Regions from separate parts of the Rhizobium etli CFN 42 genome, predicted to be linked through region 2. Evidence: predicted binding sites of a transcription regulator. Region 2 holds the regulator's gene; each other region holds the start of a gene.
What was found. Region 2 encodes PhoB, which activates phosphate uptake and scavenging genes when phosphate is short. Its sites were predicted from a motif close to TGTCATNNANCTGTCAT; they were not measured.

Region 1 (2,265 bases), 360 kb from region 2:
CGGCGATAATCCGCATCCGGACTGGGTGGTCAACAACCCCGACGGCAGCATTACCGTTTCGATCAGCGGCGCCAGCCGCAGCGTCACCGTCTCGAAAAGCGAGACGATCGTGACCGCCCATGGCGTCAGCATCCCCATCGAACTCTCGAGCGGTGCGCCGAAAGTGGTCGGGCCGGTGCCGAGCTGGATGACCGTCTATGACGACAATGTGCTCGCGGATCTCGGCTTTGCCGGCGACGTCAGCATTTCCCTCGATCGCGTGAAGGTCCGCAAGCGTTTTATCGGCTGGGCGAATTTCATCTTCGACACGCAATCCGCCTTCTTCGACAAGCCGGTCGGCGAAGTCATCGGCCTCATTGTCTCCGGCCCTCGCATCAAGCCCGACCAGACCAACCTGTCGCTGGCCTTAGAGGATATCTGGAACAACAGCGAATGGCAGCATGGCGACGTCTGGACCAAGCTTTTCCAGACGATCGTCATGGCCTTTCTCGGAACGCTGCTCGGCGCGCTCGCCGCCTTCCCGCTCGCGTTCCTGGCAGCGCGCAACATCACGCCGCACCGCCTCCTGAACCAGATTCTCAAACGCTTGTTCGATTTCCTGCGCTCGGTCGACATGCTGATCTGGGCGCTGTTCCTGACCCGCGCCTTCGGCCCCGGGCCGCTTGCCGGCAGCGGCGCGATCTTCCTTACCGAGACCGGCACGCTCGGCAAGCTTTATTCCGAGGGGCTCGAGAACATCGACAACAAGCCGCGGGAAGGCATCACATCGACCGGCGCCCAAACGGTGCTCGTCCATCGTTACGGCATCATGCCGCAGATCATTCCCGTCATCGTCAGCCAGACGCTTTACCAGTGGGAATCGAACGTGCGCGGCGCCACCATCATCGGCGCCGTCGGCGCAGGCGGTATCGGCCTCAAACTCTGGGAGGCGATGCGCACCAACGCCAACTGGGAAAACGTCGCCTATATGGTCATTCTGATCCTGATCGTCGTCTTCCTGTTCGACGGCGCTTCGAACGCGCTGCGCCACCGGTTGATGGGCGCGAAGACGCACTGAGCGCTCGATGAAGGCGATGGCGGCGCTGCCGGCATCATCATTCTGTCACGGAAATCTTTTAGCCGGGAGCCTGCTTGCGGTTCGCCGCCAAATCACTGCACATTGCCCTCCCCGTTTCGACGATCCCCAGGATAAAAGCCTTGCGCTACGCTCTCTATTTCTCGCCGCCGAAGGATGATCCTCTGACCGGCGCGGCTTCGCTCTGGCTCGGTCGCGATGCTTTCACCGGCGACACCTATCCTGCATCCGAACATGAGACGCTGAGTGCGGCAGAGCAGTTCGAGCTGACCGCCGACCCACGCCGCTACGGCTTTCACGCGACGATCAAGGCGCCGTTTTCGCTTGCCGCTTCCGTCACCGAAAGGGATCTCATGGCTTTCGCCGAGGAGTTTGCCGCCCGGACGCCGGCCTTCGAGATACCCCAGCTCGTGCTCGGTCAGCTCGGTCGTTTTTTTGCCCTTGTTCCGGCTTCTCTTCATCAACCTCTTCAGGATTTCGCAGCGAAGGTGGTAAAGTCCTTCGAGCCGTTCCGCGCAACGCTTTCCGAGGTCGATGTCGCGCGCCGCAATCCGGAGAGGCTCAGCGACAGCCAGCGCGCCAATCTGCAGCGCTGGGGCTATCCTTACGTCATGGAGGATTTCGGTTTCCACATGACACTGAGCGGCCAGGTGCCGGAGACACGTACCGAGACGATGAAAACGATCCTGGCGGAGCGTTTTGCCGGTTTCATCGGCCGGCCGCTTTCGATTTCCGGCCTCGCCGTCTTCATCGAGGAGACGCGCGGCGCCCCGTTCAAAGTTCATTCCTGGCTGCCGCTTTCCGGCGCCAAAAGCTGAAAGATCGACGATATGAGCAAAGAGACCGTCTTTTCCAACGCCCGCATCGTTCTCGAGGACGACATCCTTTCAGGATCGATCCTCATCCGCGACGGCAAGATCGCCGATATCTCCGAAGGCAATTCGGTAGCCGGGGAAGATTTCGAGGGCGATTACATCATTCCCGGCCTCGTCGAACTGCATACCGACCATCTCGAAGGCCATTACCAGCCGCGCCCGGGCATCCGCTGGCACAAGACGGCTGCCGTCCAGGCGCATGACGCCCAGATCGTCACATCGGGCATCACGACGGTGTTCGACTGCCTGCGCATGGGCGCGGACGAGGACGGCGGTTTCGAACATGGCGAGATGCGCGAGATGGCCGACGCCATT
Region 2 (2,265 bases):
CACCCGCACCGTGACCCGCCAGCAGGGCGCAACCCTGCTGAAGGAAGAGATCGAGATCGAAACGGTCGAGGAAATGGAATACGTGCCGAAGGGCAACGTGGTCGTGCCGATTTCCCGCCGCCTCGGCCTGACGGAACTGACCGAACGCACCTGCAAATGGCCGGTCGGCGATCCGCTGAAGGACGATTTCCACTTCTGCGGCTGCGAATCCCCTGACAATTCGCCCTATTGCAGCTACCACCAGAAGCTTGCCTACCAGCCGATCAACGAACGCCGCCGGGCGGCAGCGCGGGTCAGCTGAGCGGGCAAACCATTGCTGGAAATGCGAAACGGGCCTCGTGGCCCGTTTTTTTATGGAATGGTGGAGCTGTGGCTGTAGGTGCTGATACGGCAAAGATCACGAACCACACGGTCTCAGAGCAATCCAGGAGAAGCCTGAAGCGATTTTCATTCAGGAATTGCGTAAGACGGCTCTTGCTTCCATGGAGAGCTGAACCGCTCCAGCTCGACTGCTTCAGACCTCTCGCCTCTTGCCGGCCGCCTTCCCCAAACTCCGTCATCCCAGGGCTTGACCCTGGGATCCACAACCAAGCACGCCGCTTCAATTTGTTCGCCTGCAGTGGGATGCCATCACTCTTTCCGCCGTGCCAGCCGCATGGATCCCAGGGTCAAGCCCTGGGATGACGGAGAAGAGGTTGTGCCGAATACACATAAGCTGCGCCGGCGGGTTGAAGGGAGTGGGGAAGGCTGCACCGGTGGGAATGCCGACCACACACACCCTCAGCTTAGGCTTCCATCGAATAGCCGGCGCCGCGGACGGTGCGGATGACGTCCTGCATATTGGAGAAGTTCAGCGCCTTGCGCAGGCGGCCGACATGGACGTCGACCGTGCGTTCGTCGACATAGATGTCGTGGCCCCAGACGCCGTCGAGAAGCTGCGAGCGGGAAAAGACCCGGCCCGGCGACGACATCAGGAACTCCAGCAGGCGGAATTCGGTCGGGCCGAGGCGGACTTCGCGGCTCTTGCGATGGACGCGATGGGTTTCGCGGTCGAGCTCGATATCGCCGCATTTCAGCACCGAGGACAGCACCTCGGGACGGGCACGGCGCAGCATCGCCTTGACGCGGGCGACGAGCTCGGGAGTCGAAAACGGCTTGACGACATAATCGTCGGCGCCAGTGGACAGGCCACGGACACGCTCGCTCTCCTCGCCGCGCGCCGTCAGCATGATGATCGGCAGCCGCTCGGTTTCCGGCCGCATGCGCAGGCGCCGGCAGAGTTCGATGCCGGAGACGCCGGGCAGCATCCAGTCGAGGATGAGAAGGTCGGGCGTGCGCTCCTGAAGCCTGATTTCGGCCTCGTCGCCGCGCAGGATGGTATCGACCTCGAAGCCTTCCGCTTCGAGATTATAGCGAAGGAGCACGCTGAGCGCCTCCTCGTCTTCAACAACTGCGACTCTCGGGATCATGCGTCTCCGTCTCCTCGCGCACAAGCCTTAAATCGGGACGATTTAATCAGGCGTCCTGCGCAAATTCAGAAATTGGCTGCGACCTCTTTGCGCGCCCCTAACTGGCGCGCACGCAAGTGACTGGTCCGGGCGGCGGGCCCGGGCGGCTCGCTCGGAACGATTATTCCGTCGCGGCGCCGACGGTGTTGGCGCTGTCATCCTTCGGACGATCGCCTTCCGGCTGGGCGCCCGTCGCCATGTAGTAGATCGTCTCGGCGATGTTGGTGGCATGGTCGCCGATGCGCTCGATGTTCTTGGCGCAGAAGAGCAGATGCGTGCAGCTCGTGATGTTGCGCGGATCTTCCATCATGTAGGTCAAGAGCTCGCGGAACAGCGAGGTGTACATCGCGTCGATCTCGTTATCGCGTTCGCGGATGGCGGTCGCCTTGTCGGCGGCGCGTGTCGTATAGACATCGAGCACTTCCTTGAGCTGGACGAGCGCCAGCTCGGACAAGTGCTCGAGACCGCGGGCGAGCTTGCGCGGAACGCCGGTGCTCTGCACGGCGATGACGCGCTTGGCGGTGTTCTTGCCGAGGTCGCCCACGCGTTCGAGGTCGGCGGCGATGCGGATCGAACCCATGATTTCGCGCAGATCCGCGGCCATCGGCTGGCGGCGGGCGATGGTGACGATCGCCTTGTCGCCGATCTCGCGTTCGGTGTGATCGAGGATCACATCGTCGGAGATGACCTTCTGCGCCAGCGCCGTATCGCCGTTGACCAGCGCCCGTACGGATTCGGCGACCATCTGCTCGGCCAG
Region 3 (2,265 bases), 740 kb from region 2:
AGATCAAGCCACGCGAGAGGAAGATCGCCAAGATCACCTATGGCGACGGCACCGTGAAGGAAGTTCCGCTGCTGTCGCGCGTCGATACGCTCGACGAGGTGATCTACCTCAACAATGGCGGCATTCTGCAGACTGTTCTGCGCGATCTCGCTGCCTGATTTATAAGAGAGTTGATTGATAATGGCCGCCGGAGAGCAGTTTCCGGCGGCTTTTCTTTGCGGCGACAGTCTTTGCCGGAGGCTCACGATGATTTGTTTCAGCTGCGTTCCGGTCGAGCTGCGGTCTCACCCCTTCGTGATTTTTCGTTTGGACTGGGAAGGATTATTCGTACTCTGATATCTCAGAGCCTTCGGTTCCAAAACGCCGGCGCTGAAAAAGAGGTGCAGGTGAATGTCCCCCCGTTTCTTGATTTCGCTGATCGCCGGCGTTGCTTTTGCTGGCTCGCTGCATGCCGAAGACGGCAAGCCCAAAGGCGTCGTCGAGCTTTTCACGTCGCAAGGCTGCTCCTCCTGTCCTCCCGCTGATGCCGCCTTCCGCAAGCTGGTGAACCAAGGCGATGTTATTGCGCTCGCCTACCACATCGATTACTGGAATTATCTCGGCTGGGCCGATACGCTGAGCTCGAAGGAAAATACCGAGCGGCAATATGGCTATGCCAGGACGATGGGCCGCAGCAACGTCTATACGCCGCAAGCCATCGTCAACGGACGCGGCCATTTGGCCGGCGCCGATCTGAACGGCATCAACAGCAAGATCGACACTTACAGCAGCGAAGGCAACGGGCTGACCATCCCCGTCAGCGCGGCAATGCGCGGCGACGAGTTGGAGATCAAGATCGGCGCCGGGCAGGGCAAGGCCAATGTTGTGATGGTCTATTTCGACAAGGAAAAGACGATCGACGTCGAAAAAGGCGAAAACAGCGGCAAGAAAATCTCCTATCTGCACAGCGTCACCAATGTCGAAACCGTCGGCATGTGGGACGGCAAGGCGACCAGTCTGACGCTGCCGGCGAGCGTCCTGCAGCGACCGCAACTCGAGGGCTGCGCGATTCTGCTGCAGTCGGCGACGGCCGACGGCGATCCGGCAGCGATTCTCGGCGCAACCGTGGTGATGGCGGGAAAAAATATCTGATATTTCGCCCGATGACGGGTGAAATGCCGGGCGGCCCGGCCGAGCGTATTCGGGGCTGGGGTTAAGGTCGATACGCTCCGCCGGGCCCTTTGGCGCGCTGGCGCCAAACCGGGATGCATAAATCCCCTGCAAATGAGGCGCTGTTTTGACTGAAATGCGGCACAGGGGAGAAAGCATTGCTTGGTCCCCAACGAAGGTGCCTGGACGTGCGGCGCTGCGGTACGGCCAAATGTGAGGGGCCGCACTCTTGCAATTTGCGGCGGCTCGGGCAAACTGTCACTCTCCTGTCACAAGCGGAGGCCTTGGAGACCTGATGACAGATCAGCCGGATTTGCGACACGGCGAAAGCCGCTCCGTCGACAATAGTTCCTCGGTCGTCGTCGATCTCAGGGAGTACAAACAAAGCAAGGACCCGCTTCCGGTGACCTTCCAACGGCGTGAGCTGGACGCGATCCTCTGGATCTACGGCCGCATGGTCGGCGAGGGGGAATGGCGCGATTACGCCATCGACCATCTGAAGGACAGAGCAGTCTTTTCCGTCTTCAAGCGCTCCGGCGAGATGCCGCTCTTCCGGATCGAAAAGAACCCGAAGCTTGCCGCCAAACAGGGCGCCTATTCTGTCATCAACGTCAACGGCATGATCCTGAAGCGCGGGCACGAGCTGAATCAGGTCCTCAAGGTGTTCGACAAGGCCTTGAAACTCGTCGATAAATAGCTCTCATCAGCCCATAAACAGCGTACCGGGATAGGTAGAGGGATCCGGATCGGTCGTCATGCCCGCGCCGAGGCCGCGCTGCATCAGCATCGTGTCCAGCCAGCGGCCATGCTTGTAGCCGGTGCCCTTCATCAGGCCGACCTCCACAAAACCTGCCTTCAGATGGAGCGCGATCGAGGCCGGGCTCGCGCCGCCGATGACGGCTACCATCTGACGAAAGCCAAGCGCGGTGCAGCGGTCGATCAGCTCGGCCATCAGTGCCTTGCCGACGCCACGGCCGCGGGCTTCGGGCGCCAGGTAGATCGAATCCTCCACCATCCAGCGATAGGCGGGGCGGGTGCGGAAGGCCGACGCATAAGCGTAGCCCAGGAGTTTCCCGTCAGCATCGGTTGCGGCGACATAGGGATATTGCTGGCTGA

Region 1: RHE_RS00795 (DUF1045 domain-containing protein) is a predicted target of PhoB. The motif match lies at 1,090-1,106, and genes of this name have one in related genera.
Region 3: RHE_RS20160 (DUF2794 domain-containing protein) is a predicted target of PhoB. The motif match lies at 1,406-1,422, and genes of this name have one in related genera.

Annotation. Positions count from the first base shown of each region.
Region 1 is NC_007761.1:171,478-173,742, reverse strand. Features, by position in the region: gene phnE (phosphonate ABC transporter, permease protein PhnE) at 1-1,057, shown strand, start outside; gene RHE_RS00795 (DUF1045 domain-containing protein) at 1,198-1,893, shown strand; gene RHE_RS00790 (alpha-D-ribose 1-methylphosphonate 5-triphosphate diphosphatase) at 1,906-2,265, shown strand, end outside.
Region 2 is NC_007761.1:531,771-534,035, reverse strand. Features, by position in the region: gene RHE_RS02605 (GcrA family cell cycle regulator) at 1-301, shown strand, start outside; gene phoB (phosphate regulon transcriptional regulator PhoB) at 786-1,469, opposite strand; gene phoU (phosphate signaling complex protein PhoU) at 1,630-2,265, opposite strand, start outside.
Region 3 is NC_007761.1:4,170,110-4,172,374, reverse strand. Features, by position in the region: gene acnA (aconitate hydratase AcnA) at 1-158, shown strand, start outside; gene RHE_RS20165 (DUF1223 domain-containing protein) at 391-1,131, shown strand; gene RHE_RS20160 (DUF2794 domain-containing protein) at 1,445-1,846, shown strand; gene RHE_RS20155 (GNAT family N-acetyltransferase) at 1,853-2,265, opposite strand, start outside.